DNA from 2 places in the Arthrobacter sp. 8AJ genome. Region 2 is predicted to be linked to the other one. Evidence: riboswitches for the same ligand, from Rfam matches in the RefSeq annotation. Region 2 holds a riboswitch; the other holds the start of a gene.

Region 1 (7,468 bases), 1.3 Mb from region 2:
CCATGCCGCTGCCCAGCAGCTTGAGCGGGATGTACTGGTTGCGGGGTGATATTGCCTTGATGATGCTGCCATCGGAGCGCCAGGCGATGCCCTCGCACTGGAACCCCGGGGCCTCGGTGGTGAACCCCAGGTCCACCACCACCTCCACCGTGGTGTCCGGGCCGCCGCCCCAGGATTCGGGCACCTCCCCCTGCAGCCGCAGCCAGGTGGTACCCCACGGCCGCCCCCAGGGGGCACCGTGCTCCTGCGGCTGGAACTCCTGCCGCATCGCCTCGAGCGCGGGGACCGGCTCACCGGGCACTTCCCAACTGCTCAGGGCAAGCGGGACTGTCCTGCTGTAAACGGCAGGGACAATGCGCTCCCGCACAAACCTGGCCAGGCGGACTTCCGTGATCCTGCGGTCGTCATGCAATATAGGTCCTCTTTAAGCTGGAGACTGGATCATCGAGTCCATTCGATGGACAAATCTACCCGCTGACAGCACTGCAACCAACCCCCTGCGCCCAGGCAGCGGGCCGGCCCGGGCGTTGGCGCCGCTACGTCCTTGGGACGGCGGGTTCGGGCCTCAGGATCCGGGAGTCCCCGGCATAGATGTTGAAACTGGTGCCGCGGCTGAATCCCGCCACGGTCAAACCGTTCGCTTCTGCCAGTTCCACGGCGAGGCTGGACGGGGCACTGACGGCAGCCAGGACGGGAATTCCGGCGAGCGAGGCTTTCTGCACCAGCTCGAAGGATGCCCGGCCGGACACTTGGAGGACCGTCCCGGTCAACGGCAGGAGCCCTTCGCGCAGAGCCCAGCCCACCACTTTGTCCACCGCATTGTGCCGCCCCACGTCTTCGCGCAGGCACAGGAGCCGTGGCGCGCCGTCGTCGTCGATCCTGAACAGGCCCGCCGCGTGAACGCCGCCGGTGTCATCAAAGACGCGCTGGGACTCCCGCAGCAGGTCCGGCAGGGAGGCCAGGACCTTGGCGTCCACCGTCAGCGGGTCCGCCTGCGGGCTGTGGTGCGAGGACTTCTGGACGGCTTCGATGGAGTCCGTCCCGCAAATGCCGCAGGAGCTGGACGTATAGACCCTGCGGCCGGTGTCGGGGAGTGGCACGTCCGGCCGCAACTGGGCCTCCACCACGTTGAATGTCTGGACGCCGTTTTCGTCCTCGCCGGCGCAGAACCGCAGCGACACCAGCTGTTCAGGGGTCCAGATAACCCCTTCGGACACCAGGAATCCGGCCACCAGGTCAAAATCGTCGCCGGGCGTGCGCATGGTGACCGAATAGGACAGCCCGCCCAGCCGGATTTCCAGCGGTTCTTCCACGGCGAGGACATCCTCGCGGTGGCGGACCGGGTACTCCAGGGCACCCGGAGAACCATCCAGGAGATATTTGTGCACCTTGCGGCGCTGGGTTACTCGTCCCATGTTCCACCCTGCCTGTTCATTACTCCATCATGGCACCAACAGAGCCTGCCCCGGCCCACGGGACCAACCCAGGACCGGCTTAGCCCAGGAGGGCGCTCCAGTCCACGGGCCCACTGGGTGCCGGCTTGGCCTTGGGCTGGCCGGTCCGGGCAGTGCTCCGCGGTTTGGCTTTGGCCTCCCCGTCACCGCGGCGCGGAATGGGCGGCCCCCAGGGCAGCGCGAAGGCCGGCACCAGTTCGCCCAACTGCACTCCGTGCGGCGGCACCACCAGGACCCCATCGGCAGCAGCCAGCCCGCGCATCATGCCCGGTCCCGTATGCTGCGCCGGAGACGCCATGCCGTACAGCAGCCGGAACGGCATCAGCCTGGTGCGTCCGGGGTCCGGCTCGACCATCGTCCCGCAGGGCACTTCCTCCACGGGCGGCATGGGGCGGTGCCCCAACGCGGCCAGCAGCGGAGCACCCACGGTGGAGAGGGCCATCATGGCCGCCAGCGGGTTGCCAGGAAGCCCCAGGACGAAGCGGCCGTCCGGAAGTTCGGCGAGAACCGCGGGGTGTCCCGGACGCATTGCCACGCCGTCGATGATGAGCCGTCCGCCGAGCTCCGCCACAGCCCGCCGCAGGTGGTCCGTTCCGGAGCGCCCGGTACCCCCGGTGGTGATAACGACGTCGGCGGGCAGGTCCGGCGCGCCGGGCACCTCCGGCAGCACGTCCTCAAGCGCCGCCAGCCATTCGTCGTAGGAATCGCCGATCCGCTGCTGTCCGCCGGTGATGCCGCCCAGCATGGCAACGACGTCGGGCAACTGGGGGCCGAACGTGTCGCGCACCTGGCCCGGGGCCGGCGTGCCCTGTTCCACCACCTCTGACCCCGTAAGCACCAGGCGGACCACCGGCTTCCCCTGGACCTGGACTTCGTCGTAACCGGCCAGGGCGGCCAGCGCCAGGTGTGCCGGGTTGAGCTCCACCCCTGCCTTGACCAGGGTGTCCCCTTCCAATGCTTCCTCCCCGGCCTTGCGGATGTGCTCTCCGGCGCGGGGCTCACCCGGGCGCGCCTTGCCGCCGGTCATCAGGATGGGGAGCCCTTCATCGTCCGTGCCGAGGACAGCATTTTCGGTGCGAAGAACTGCCTTGGCGCCGGGCGGGATGAGGCCTCCCGTGGCGATGGGACTGGCCTGGTGCGGTGCCAGCCGCGTTCCGGGCTCCACGGGGATCCACGGGCCGCTGCCGTTGACCGCCCAGCCGTCCATGGCTGAGGACGCGTAGTGGGGCATGTCCTGAAGGGCCACGATGTCCCGGTCAAGCCGGCGGCCCAGGGCTATCCGGAGCGCCACCGGCCCGGGGGGTATGGGGGTTGCTGCATCGAACGCAGCTTGCCGGGCTTCTTGCCAGGTGTGGGCCGCATGATGGTGGGCATCATGCGGCTGTTCAGTTTTGTGCGCCTCTGCATCACTGCCCGGTGGCGCCTCCGGATCGCTGTGGCGTTCTGCCGTCATTCGCCGGGAGTCCCGGCAGCTTCAGCGTCGTAGTCTTCGGCCAGGGAACGGGCAACGGCCAGCGCCGCGTCCATCGATGCTGCGTCCATTGCCCTGCCGGGAGCAGCCGCCAGTCCCGCGGCGAAGCCTGCGATGAAGGTGGTCAGCGGCGCGGCCGGCCTGACAACCGCATGGGCAGCGACGCCGGCCAGCGCCAGCACGGCGTTGACATCCACCTGGACATCTTCAAGCTTGTAGGCCTGGAGAAGCGCCCTGCACCACTCTTCCAGCGTCTCATCCTGGCTTTTCACGACTTGCCTCCCACGTTAGCTCCGCCCATGAACCGGTCCTGGCCCGCGCGCTGGTTCCCGGCGGAAATCCCCAGCGCGGCAGCATCGTCCCAGGTATCCACATCGGATGTGGACCCGGCGGGGACTGTGACAAGCTGCACGTCCAGACTAGCAAGGAGCGCCCTCACGGATCCGTTGACCAGGGCGCTGCGCGCAGCCAGGTCGGCGCAGGCTTTTGTTAACCCAGCCGTGCTGTAAAAACCTGCCAAGGGCTGAGCCCTGCCATCCCCGGAACAAGCCATCACGCCGCCCCCACCGTCCGCCACATCGGTGCGCGTCAGGGCATCCTTCAGCACAGCCACCGCCTGGGAGGCCAGCGGCATGTCGCACGCCAGCACCAGGCAGTAGGGCGCCCCTTCGCCTCCCTGGGCCAGCGCGGCCAGGCCTGCGGCTATTGCGGCAGCAGGCCCGGCGAACCGCGGCTCCTCGCGGCACATCAGCAGGGTGGACGGCCGGGTTGACGGGGCCGCCGAACCCGCGGCCCCGGACTCTCCCGGCAGGGATCCCGCATCACCGACCACCCCGGTGCGGCGGGCGCCGGCTGCCGCGGCCACGGCACGCTCGAGGAGGGTCTGGCCCTGGTATACCAGGGACTGCTTGGGTACCCCGCCCAGCCGGGATGACCGCCCCCCGGCCAGGATCAGGGCATCGAAAACCAACATGCTCTCTTGCACTCCCCCAGCCTAGCGATCAGCTGGGCTGCCGGGCAGCGCGAGGGCGTCAGGCGGCGCGCTCCGGGAGCAGGAACGGATCCCACGCCGGCGTCGGCTTCTCCAGTTCCTTGATCTGCCAGATCGTTCCGTGCGGCGGCTCGGGCACGAACCGAAGGGTCCAGCCCATTTCCGCGGGAGTGTGGTCGCCCTTGACGTTGTTGCACCGCAGGCAGGCGGCCACAAGGTTCTCCCATGAATCGGCACCGCCCCGGGACTTCGGGTGAACGTGGTCGATTGTGTGCGCCGCCTTGCCGCAGTAGGCACATTTATGTCCGTCGCGCCGGAGCACACCCCTCCGGCTGACTGCCGTCGAGTGGTTGTACCGGGGCCGGATGTAGCGGTTGAGGAGGATCACGGACGGGCGGCCCAGGACGTCGGTGGGCCCTACCACCGGGTCATCCCCCTCGGCCACCACGCTTGCCTTGCCCGTGAGCACAAGCACCAGCGCCCGGCGGAAAGTGATAACCGCCAGCGGTTCATATCCAGCATTCAGAACGAGAGTGCGCATGCACTTACCTCTTCACGGCCGCACCCGTCAGGGGCACGAGGGCCGGCTGCCCTCGGCATGTCCGGGCTATGGATCGACATCACAAGAGTAAACAAAGAAATGCAGAATCAGGTAATCGCCGCCCCGGAGCCCAACCGGGCCCGAAGACGGGAAAGGCAAGGGCTCCACTGGAGGAACCCATTAAAGCGCAAGGGACCCCCGCCTGGTGGCGGGGGTCCCTTGCCCAATTCGCGGCCGGCGCTGGATCAGGCCGCCACTGGAATGCTTAGTTGACGCGGATGAAGACGGGGCCGGAACCCACGTTCGCGCTGAAGACCACGGTCTGGTTTCCGTTGTAGCCACCGTGGACGGCCATGCCGTTGCCGGCGTACACAGCGATGTGGGCCATGCCCGAGCCGCCGTTGGCGTAGTAGATAAGGTCGCCCGGCTGCGCTTCGGCTGCACTCACGGTGCGGCCCAGGGACAGGTAACCGGCCGGCCAGTCGTGGAAGTGGATGCCCACGGCGGCCAGGGAGTTGGTCACCAGCATGGTGCAGTCCTGCATGACACCGAGCTGTGCATAGGCTGCGGACAGGATGGCAGCACCCTTGCCGCTGGCCGAAGCCTGGGCTGCAGGGGCGGCCGGAGCGGCAGCCGTGGCAACCTTGGCGGTGACCTTGGGAGCAGCCGGCTGGGCGGCAGGAGCAGCTTCCTGTACCTGAACCTCGGGCTCAGGCTCGGCGACGGGAGCCGGCGTGGTGGTAACGGCAGGCTTCTCGTAGCTGATGGCAATGGTGGAAGCCGCGGAGATCGGGGCGTCGACGACGGATTCAACTTCCATCTGGGACGCGGGAGCGGAATCGCGCTTGACGTTGGTGTCGGCAGCGTTGGCCGCAATGCCACTGGTCAGGACCAGGCCGGAAGCAGCAGCGATGACAGCAGCCTGGCGGCCCATGCCACCGGCGTTGTCGCTGACAGCTTTGGCAATGACAGCGATCGAGTTGGTTTTGGTGACCTCGGCGCGGTGCCGTGCGGTAGCACGAGTCGTCATCAGTTCTCTCTTTCGTTTTTCCTTCGAACCGCGTGTAGGCAGGCAAAGGGAAGCTGGATGCGCCGGCATCTTGGGGGTACGCCGGCGCATCCCGAACGGGGATGTGGTTTCTAGCGAAAAAGCTTTGGGCAAAGAAATAGCCCTTGGAGCGTGAAGCCCAAGAACTACTTGTTGAGGTGGTAGTACGACGAGGTACCGGTGGCTGCAGGCGAGTGGAGCAGCGTGCCCTGGGAAGGGTTGAGTGCGCTGACCATCATGCCGTTGCCGACGTAGATGCCCACGTGCGCGCCGCCGTTCTGGACCACAAGGTCGCCCGGCTGCGGGGTGGAGGTGGGGGTCATGATGTTCCACGCGTTGGTGCGGGGGATGCTGATGCCGGCCTGGGCGTAGACCCACTGGACGAACCCGGAGCAGTCCCAGCCTGTAACGGGGCTGGTGCCGCCCCAGACGTAGGAGTGGCCGATGCCGGTGTAGGCGATTGCTGCAATACCGGAGGTTGCGGCGGAGACAGTCTCTGCAGCCTTGGCGGCAGGGGCAGCGTCCTGGCCTGCAGTGGCAGCGGCGTCGCGCACGGCCGGTGCGGTGGACTGGGGACGCACCGCTTCCACCTTTGGAGCTGCGGTGGTCTTGACGGCGGGACGCTCGAAGGAAACCGTAGCCGTGGGGGCGGCGGTGACGGCGAGGGCCGTCTGGGCCGAACCGGACTCGGTGGATGCAGAGACACCGGCGGTGGTGTCAGCTGCGGTGGCGGGCAGGCCCATGCTCAGGATAAGGCCCGATGCGGCTGCCACAACGGCAGCCTGGCGGCCTACGGTCCCGGCATTTGCACTGACGGCCTTGGACACGGCGTCCAGGGGGTTGGTGCGAACCGTTTGCGCACGGTGGCGCGCAGAATGATGGCGTGAAGACACGAAGGTAGCCTCTCCCAATGCCTGCGAGGTGAGCTGTCGGATTCGGATGGGAGTCACCCGGCCACTCTGCTTCCTGGGAAGCTCATGACTTAACCCCAAGGCCTTCAGGAAATGAAGGCCAAAATTGGTTCCCCCGCCCCTGCCAGACGATGAAATGCGAACGGACCTTGAGCGGTGGCAGAGTTAGGCAATCCACTCAAGAGCGTCAACTTCGGAAAAGTTGACGCGAGTTAGACGGTACAGCAGTTTTGTTTCAATGTCACATTCAGGTCACGGCAAGTCGCTACGATCTGAGAGTGCACACTCATTCGGTTACAGCCAGCCCATGGGATCGACCACTTCGCCGTTGACCTGGACCTCAAAGTGCAGGTGGCAGCCGGTGGATGCGCCCGTGGTGCCGCTGAGCGCCACGACCTCGCCGCGGGAGACGGTCTGTCCCACCTTGACGTTGAACGACGACAGGTGGTTGTAGGTGGTCTCCAGCCCGTTGCCGTGGTCGATGACCACCCGGTTCCCACCGCCGTACTGGTGCCAGCCTGCGAAGGTCACGGTGCCGGTCGCGGCCGCCAGGACGGACGTTCCGCACTGCGCCACGAAGTCCTGGCCGCGGTGGAAGTCTCCGGAGCCGCCGGTGATGGGGCTCACCCGGTAGCCAAAGGGCGACGCGGTGGTGAGGGATGCCAGCGGTGCGGCCAGGGTGCCGGCCGAGGCTGCCCGGGTGACGGAGCCGGCGGACTGGGCGCTCAGGAGCTGCTTCAGCTTCCCGTCGGGGTCGGCCTGGGTCACCACTGCCGAACGGCTGAAGTCGATCTGGGCGCCATTATCAGCGGAAATCTGGGGCTGCGGACTGACGGCGGAGGCTGCCAATGGCGCGTTGCCGGCGGCATCGGTGGCCATGACGGGGCTGGTGGCGGGCACCGTGACCGTCAGCACCAGACCGGTGGCGGCCAGGGCGATTCCGGCTTTCTGGCCAATGCCGCTGGCGGCGGCAAACTCCGTCACCTGCCGGAACGGACCCCGGCGGCGGCGCGCGTCACGATGCAGATCGCGGGGGCGCTCCGCTGCGACAT
Region 2 (7,468 bases):
CCGGTATTCCCGGCTGCCACCCTCCTGCTTCGTCCGGGGCCGCCAAGGGCACCGGACAGTGCGAAGACTAGGCTACGCGCACAGCGGAGTAGCCGCCGAGCCAGCTGATGGAGTGCACCTGCGTGTCGAAGCCGTTGACGCCGCCGCTGACAACCTGGCCGTTGCCTGCGTAAACGCCCACGTGTCCGGAGGTGATGATCAGGTCGCCGGGGGCGGGAGCGCCTACAACGGTGCCGTACTGGAAGAACTGGGTGGGGGCCAGGTCGCCCACGGACTTGCCGACGGAACGCAGCGCCTTCTCGACCATGGCGGTGCAATCCTGCTTGACGCCCAGCTGGCCGTAGGCCGAGGCGAGGATCGCTGCGCCGGTGCCGGTGCCGGTGGTTGATGCCACGGGGGTTGCCGAGGCGTAAGACATGTTCATGCCGGTGTTCGCCGGAGCGGTGGCGGCTGCGGCCTGCACGGGTGCTGCTGCAGGGGCCGGCGCCGGGGCTGCGGTGTAGCCTGCGCCCGGAATCTGGATCTGGTCGCCCGGGTAGATGATCGAGGACAGTCCCAGGCCGTTGGCGGACAGCACGTCATTGAGGCTGACGCCGTAGGCTGAAGCGATGGCGCCAAGGGTGTCGCCGGAAACGACGGTGTGGACGTTACCTGCTGCTGCAGCGGGGGCTGCGGCCGGGGCAGCGGGTGCCGAGGTGGCCTGGACGCTGGTCTGCTCAGTGGTGTCCGGGCCGGATACACCTGCATGGGCCGGGGCGCCGACTCCGAAGGCGATGCCGGACGCTGCAGCAACGGCGAGCGCCGGGCGGCCCAGCGAGCGGGCCTGGGATTTTGCTGTTACGGCGAGGCCCTCGAGCACAATGGAGCGGGCCGGAGTCGCGCGGTGACGGGCTGAAATGGAATTTTTTGACACGGTTGATCGCCTCTCCCATGCCTGCGGGGTGAGCTGTCGGGTTCGGGCTGGAGATACCCGGCCGGAAGCGGCTCCGCGGTAGGCGGAAGCGCATTCGACTTAACCCCTAGGCCACAATATGGCCGTGGAAACTTGGTTCCCCCGTCCCTGCCAACTGGAGCGGTTGGATCCCATGATCAGCGGCAGGGCTCGGCATGCTGACGGGAATGTCCCGTCTGAGAGGGACACCAGTCGACCATAACCCAGGTGCATCGCAATTGTCACATTTGGATAACATACGATGTTCTTCTCTCGCATTGCGCAAACGTCTGGACATTCCAGGGCGTTCCTGGGCGGACCTCTGCTGATACTTTTCCTGTTGAGCACGGTAACAATGTGGAAACAGCAGCCTGCGTTGCGCGGGAATCCGGCGGTAAGCTTCCGGACTATGCCCCTGTTCGTGACCATCGCGAGGCTCCCTTGGCAGGGAGGCCTCCTGGCCCTTGCCCTGGCCGCAGGCACCATGCTGCCGGCGGCGGCCGACGAGCCGCCACCGCCCGGCGGGTATCCCTCCTGGGCGGACGTGCAGGAGGCGAAATCGTCCGAAGCGGCAAAAGCCGCAGAAATCGCCACCATTAATGGACTCCTGACGGACCTTGAGGCGGATTCGGAGGCAGCAGGCGGGATGGCCGTGCGCTCGGCCGCCGACTACGCCGCCGCAGACGCCGCGCTGCAGGCAGCCACCTCCCGCCTGGATACCCTGTCCGCCCACGCCGCCCGTGCCAACGCGGAACTGGCCCGGCACCGGAAGGACATCGGTGCCCTGGCCGTCCAGTCCTACAAGACCGGCGGTACCAATGCAGGATTCTTCGTCGCGCTGGACGCCCTGGAAACCAACAGCGTCCAGGGGCTCAACCTGGTCAAGCTCGTGGGCGACAAGACTGCCACCCTGGTCGCCAGTGCTGCCGCCGCCGAAAAGACGGCCACCGCCCTCACCGAACAGGAAAAAGCCGCCAGGAGCGAGCGGGAACGCCTGTCCGGGGAAGCGAAAGCAAAACTGGACGCCGCACGTTCCGCCCAGGATTCGCTGGCCCGACGCGTCGCAGAGGAGCAGCGGCACGGCAGCGAGCTGACCGCCCAGCTCGCCACCCTGAAAGGTACGACGGCGGCCATGGAGGGTGAGTACCGCCAGGGCCAGGCCGCACTGGCCGCCTACGAGGCGGCCCAGGCGGCCAAACGTGCCGCCGCTGAGGAGCAGGCCCGCGGGCAGGCGGAGGCTGCAGCCAGGGCGGCCGCAGTGGCAGCCCGGCCCAGGCCAATCCGGCACAACCCGGTCCAGCCCCCGGCGCCGTCAGCAATCCCGGCGTCAGCAACCCCGGCCCTCCCGCTCCGGAAGACCCGGCACCGGCCCCGCCAAGCCCTCCCGCCGTCGTCGTGCCTTCTGTTCCCGGCGGTGCGGTGAACGACCCCGCCGGGGCCAAAAGCTACGCGTCCGGACGCCTGCCCGCCTACGGGTGGGGTCAGGACCAGTTCCTGTGCCTGGCCCAGCTGTGGACCAAGGAGTCCAACTGGCTGACCACCGCCACCAATGCCTATTCCGGAGCCTATGGGATTCCGCAGGCCCTGCCCCCGGGGAAGTACGCCAGCGCCGGCGGTGACTGGCTCACCAGCTACCGCACCCAGATCGAATGGGGCCTGGGCTACATCCGCGACCGCTACGGTTCCCCGTGCGCGGCCTGGAACCACTCCGTATCCCTGAACTGGTACTGACTGACGCGTTAGGCTGTCAACATGCCAGATTTCGAACGGTTCCGTGCGATGCTCGAAGAGGAGCGGGCGCGGCGCCTGGCACTGTTGCCGGCGCTGCGGGCGGACATCGAGGCAGCAAACTCGGCGCGCCAGGATTCCAATGTCGATGACGAGCACGATCCCGAGGGTGCCACCATCGCCTTCGAACTCTCACAGGCCTCCGCGCTCCTGAAACAGAGTTCGGCGGGCCTGGACCAGATTGAGGCGGCCCTTGCCCGGCTGGCGGCGGGGACCTATGGAACCTGCGCCGTCTGCGGGGAGCCCATCGCCGAGGGCAGGCTGGAAGCCCGCCCCTGGACCCCGTACTGCATCCGGCACGCGGCGTCCGGGCGCGGACGGTGACCGGTACGGCGGACGTTGTGTCCGCGGCGGCGGATTTCGTGGACCGGACCCTGCAGAACGAGGGCGCCTGGTATCGTGCGGACGACGTCGGGGCCCGGCTGGGCGGGGTACTGGCCTCTTATGGTTCTTCTGTGGGGGCCGTCCGCGGGACCGTGCGTGATGCGCTGCGGAAGTTCAAGGACCTGGACCATGACGGCACGGTCATGCTGGCGTCCGCCCTGTGGGGTCAGCCGCGGCCCGGTTCCCGGCCGGTGTTCGAGCGCCGCCTGGCAGCGGTGGTGCTGCTGCAGTCACGGGTGCGGCTGCTCCGTCACTCTGACCTGACCCGGCTGGAGGGCTTCCTTCGCTCCGCGCAGGCGGCGGACCTGACCGGGCCCCTTCTTACCGACGTCCTGGTCCCGTTGCTGGCGGGGCTGGGGGAGCGCGAGCGGCAGCGGGCAGGCGTTGTCCTGGCGCGGTGGCGGGAAGACCCGGACCCGCAGCTGCGGGCGGCGGCCGGCGCCCTTGAAAAAGGCTTGTCCATTTGAAACGTACCGAGGAGATCCACATGAATGAACCGTTTGACCTTGAGCGTTTTGTTGCCGCCCAAAACACCGGCGGAACCTATGAGCAGGCGCTGGGCGAGCTGCAGGTCGGCAGGAAGTCCGGGCACTGGATGTGGTTTGTCTTCCCGCAGATTGCCGGGCTGGGACAGAGCGACATGTCCCGCAAGTACGCCATTTCCTCGCTGGCGGAGGCCCGCGCCTACCTGGACCACGAGGTGCTGGGTCCGCGGCTCCTGGAGTGCGCGCTGGTCCTGGCAAACCACGCCGACCAGTCGGCCGACGACATTTTCGGCGGTATCGACGCCAGGAAACTCCGCTCCAGCATGACACTGTTTCTCCGGGCGGCGCCCGGAGAAACAGTGTTCAAGACCGTCCTCGCCCAGTTCTTCAACGGGGAACCGGACCCGGCCACGGACGAGCTCCTGGCCGGCCAGGACGCGGCCGGCTGACCTCCGGCGGCTGCCCCGCTGCTGCGGGGAGCCCGGGTCGCGCTACGGTGTTGGGCTGCCGCCGTTGACGTTGAGCGTCTCGCCCACCACGTAGCTGGACTCGGGCGAGGCCAGGAAGACATAGGCGGGGGCAAGCTCGGCGGGCTGGCCCGCGCGGCCCAGGGGAGTGGACTGGCCAAACTCGGGCAGTTCCTCCTTGGGCTGGCCGCTGCTGACCTGCAGGGGCGTCCAGATGGGTCCCGGGGCCACCGCGTTTACCCGGATTCCCTTGGGCGCCAGCTGCTGGGCCAGGCCCTTGGTGAAGTTGTTGATGCTGGCCTTGGTGGTGGCGTAGTCCACCAGCGTGGGGGACGGGTTGTAGGCCTGGATCGACGTGGTGTTGATGATGGTTGAGCCCGCCGGCATGTGCGGCACGGCGGCCTTGGTCACCCAGAACATGGCATAGACGTTGGTCTTCAGCGTGTGGTCGAACTGCTCGTCGCTGATGTCCTGCAAGTCCTCCTGCGCAACCTGTTTTCCGGCGTTGTTGACCAGGATGTCAACCCCGCCCAGCACGGCCACCGCCGTGTCCACCAGTTCCCGGCACACGGCGGAGTCCTTCAGGTCGCCGGGTACCTTGACGGCCTTGCGGCCGGCGGCCTCAATGAGTCCGGCAATGCGCGAGGCGTCCTCCTCTTCCTGCGGCAGGTAGGAAAGCACGACGTCGGCGCCCTCCCGTGCGAAAGCGATCGCCGTTGCTGCCCCGATGCCCGAGTCCGCGCCGGTCACGATGGCCCGGCGGCCTTCCAGCCGCCCGGTGCCCCGGTAGGTCTCTTCCCCGAGGTCGGCCTTGGGCGCCAGCTCAGCATCGAGTCCGGGCTCGGGCTGGTGCTGCTTGGGCGGGGAGATCTTTTCGTAGGCAGTCACGGGATTACGGAAGGTGTACTGGTCAGTCATGGTGGTACTCCTGTTCGTGCTGGACGCGGGCTGGTTCTTCGCCCGGATGGTGCAGCAGCCCCGGGCTGCCGGGGCAACCACTAAAACTAAGCATGCTTACGGTTCCTACCCTAGGCAGAAATCCGCCGCCCTGCCAAGCTGCTCCGCGGGCTCAGTCGCGGCGGACCTCCACCAGCCTGACCTCCGCCAACCGCCCGCCGTCCACCACGGCCTCCATGAAGGTACATGCCGGCTGGCGGCGGCGGTCGGTGGGCGATCCTGGATTCAACAGCCGCAGCCCGTTCGGCGACACCGTATCCCAGGGGATGTGGCTGTGCCCGAACACCAGGACGTCGGCGTCGGGAAACAGCGCGTCGCATCGCTGTTCCCGGCCCTTTGCCTGGCCGGTCTCGTGGACCATGGCAAAACGGACACCATCCAGGACTGCGGTGGCGGTCGCGGGCAGCCGCCTCCGCAGCTCCGGGCCGTCATTGTTGCCAAAAACCCCCAGCAGGCGCCTGCTCCTGCGTTCGAACTCGTCCAGCAGTGCCGCCTCCACCCAGTCGCCGGCGTGGAAGACCGTATCGGCGCGGTCAACCGCGTCCCACACCTGTCCGGGCAGGCTCCTGGCCCTTTTGGGCACGTGGGTATCGGCGAGCAGGACAAGGTTCAATGGCATACCCGAATCCTGCCACGGTGCCCTGTTCCCGTGCGGCCGGGAGTCGTAATCTGGGGGCTTGGAGGTGATTGCCGTGGAGGCAGCCCAAGGCGACCGCATCGTTGTGCACGGGAGGACGGTGGGGTCTTCGGACCGGCGCGGGGTGATTCTGGAGGTCCGCGGCGAGGGCGGCAGTCCGCCGTACGTCGTCCGCTTCGACGACGGGCACGAAACCGTCATGTATCCCGGCGGCGATTTCGCCGTCGAGCACGGACACAGCACCTGACGCTCCTGCAGGACTGCACCGGCGCCGCTTCACCTGTCAGACTGGAGCAATGGATCATTTTCCGTCCGCAGGCATGTCCTCCACCCCGCCGCAGCGCACCGGTCCCCGCGACCCGGGCGACGCCTGGGTGGAAGGGGACCGCGGCAGGTACTGGGGCCGCTTCGGCGCCGCGGGCGTCCTTGCCTGGGACCCCGCCAAAGGCGTGCTCCTGCAGCACCGTGCGGTCTGGAGCCACAACGGTGGAACCTGGGGGCTGCCCGGCGGTGCCCTCCACCAGGGCGAAGAACCCGTTGACGGCGCCCTCCGCGAGGCGTACGAGGAAGCCGCCGTCCCATCGGAGAGCGTGGAAGTGCTGTTCACGTCCGTGCTGGACCATGGCTACTGGTCCTACACCACGGTGGTAGTGAGGGTGCGGGAATCCTTCGAGCCGGTGATCAGCGACCCCGAAAGCATCGCCCTGCTCTGGATCCCGGTGGCAGAGGTGGAAGCCCTGGACCTGCACCCCGGTTTCGCGGCGGCGTGGCCGGAACTGCTGGCGCAGCTGGACACCGGCGAACCCTGGTAGGCCGGCCCCGGACTCCTCCCAGGGGGCTTCCGGCTAGTAGCCTTCGCCGTACTCGGCGGTCACCAGGATGGGCAGGTGGTCTGAGTTTCCGCGCGGGAGCGTCTCCACGCTGGCGATGTCCAGGCCCAGCGAGGTGGCGAAGTCGAAGTGGCCCTTGAATACCTTGTAGCGGGTGTACGTGCGCCGGTTGCTCAGGGAGAGGGCGTACCCGGAGTTCTTCATGTGCATGTCCAGGTTCTTGGTGAAGAACGGGTAGTTGAAGTCACCCACCATCAGGGTCATCAGGCCCTTGCCCATGCTGAGCAGTTCCGCGTGGGCGGCGTGGATCTGCTTGCGCCGCAGCGAGTTCGACGCCGTCAGCGGGGCTGCATGGAAGGAACCGATCACCAGCTCGTGCTGCGTTTCGGTGTCCATCACCCTGATGCCGATGAGCCGTTCATGGGCCGGAGCCAGCACCCTGTCATGCATTGATTTCTTCAATGCGAAGGACTGCGTGTCCAGTGCGGTGAAGCGGCTCGTGCGGTAGTAGATGGCCAGGCCCAGCCGGTTGCCCTTGGTGGCATCCGCCAGGTGCAGCGGGCCGAGGGTCTCCGGGAGGTCGCTGGCGTCCACTTCCTGGAGGCACAGCGCATCGATGTCATGGTTGCGGGCCAGGGCGAGAAGTTCGCCGCTGGCCTTGTGCTTGCGGAGGTTGTAGCTGATGACGCGCATGAAACACCTCTTTTGAGGGTTGCTGACAGGACCAGTTCCTTACTCTAGTCCGATTGCCACCCGCACCCTCCAACATTTCGTTGCCCGCGCCGCCGCGCCGTGCGGTGTCCACGGGGGATAGAGTTAGTGGCAATTCACTGAATTTCCGTAAGGGGCCAGCCTTGACTGCAGACCTGCCTGAACTCGCCGAAGGCAATTTCTACTACCAGGACCTGGGCGGCGGGCGGCTCCGCTCCACCATCCACGCCCAGGGTGCCTGGAACGTCCACGAACAGCACATGGCCCCGGCGTCGGGC

The links. A riboswitch is a leader RNA that binds a small molecule or an ion and turns the genes downstream of it on or off. The one in region 2 is predicted to bind cyclic di-AMP.
Region 1: it holds a riboswitch for cyclic di-AMP, as region 2 does, so the genes downstream of both, BACI349Y_RS15310 (C40 family peptidase) here and BACI349Y_RS09330 (C40 family peptidase) in region 2, are expected to answer to the same signal.

What each region holds. Positions count from the first base shown of each region.
Region 1 covers NZ_LR733289.1:3,299,725-3,307,192, forward strand. The annotation lists gene BACI349Y_RS15280 (alpha-mannosidase) at 1-412, opposite strand, end outside; gene fdhD (formate dehydrogenase accessory sulfurtransferase FdhD) at 537-1,415, opposite strand; gene BACI349Y_RS15290 (molybdopterin molybdotransferase MoeA) at 1,495-2,907, opposite strand; gene BACI349Y_RS20345 (DUF6457 domain-containing protein) at 2,904-3,197, opposite strand; gene mobA (molybdenum cofactor guanylyltransferase) at 3,194-3,910, opposite strand; gene BACI349Y_RS15300 (HNH endonuclease) at 3,957-4,457, opposite strand; gene BACI349Y_RS15305 (NlpC/P60 family protein) at 4,723-5,487, opposite strand; gene BACI349Y_RS15310 (C40 family peptidase) at 5,652-6,332, opposite strand; cyclic di-AMP (ydaO/yuaA leader) riboswitch at 6,403-6,582, opposite strand; gene BACI349Y_RS15315 (M23 family metallopeptidase) at 6,711-7,468, opposite strand, start outside.
Region 2 covers NZ_LR733289.1:2,002,357-2,009,824, forward strand. The annotation lists gene BACI349Y_RS09330 (C40 family peptidase) at 68-913, opposite strand; cyclic di-AMP (ydaO/yuaA leader) riboswitch at 917-1,088, opposite strand; gene BACI349Y_RS09335 (coiled-coil domain-containing protein) at 1,341-2,354, shown strand; gene BACI349Y_RS20250 (hypothetical protein) at 2,351-2,662, shown strand; gene BACI349Y_RS09340 (TraR/DksA family transcriptional regulator) at 2,684-3,043, shown strand; gene BACI349Y_RS09345 (DNA alkylation repair protein) at 3,040-3,570, shown strand; gene BACI349Y_RS09350 (DUF1810 domain-containing protein) at 3,591-4,037, shown strand; gene BACI349Y_RS09355 (glucose 1-dehydrogenase) at 4,080-4,973, opposite strand; gene BACI349Y_RS09360 (metallophosphoesterase family protein) at 5,125-5,631, opposite strand; gene BACI349Y_RS09365 (DUF1918 domain-containing protein) at 5,705-5,896, shown strand; gene BACI349Y_RS09370 (NUDIX domain-containing protein) at 5,946-6,461, shown strand; gene BACI349Y_RS09375 (endonuclease/exonuclease/phosphatase family protein) at 6,495-7,172, opposite strand; gene BACI349Y_RS09380 (thioesterase family protein) at 7,334-7,468, shown strand, end outside.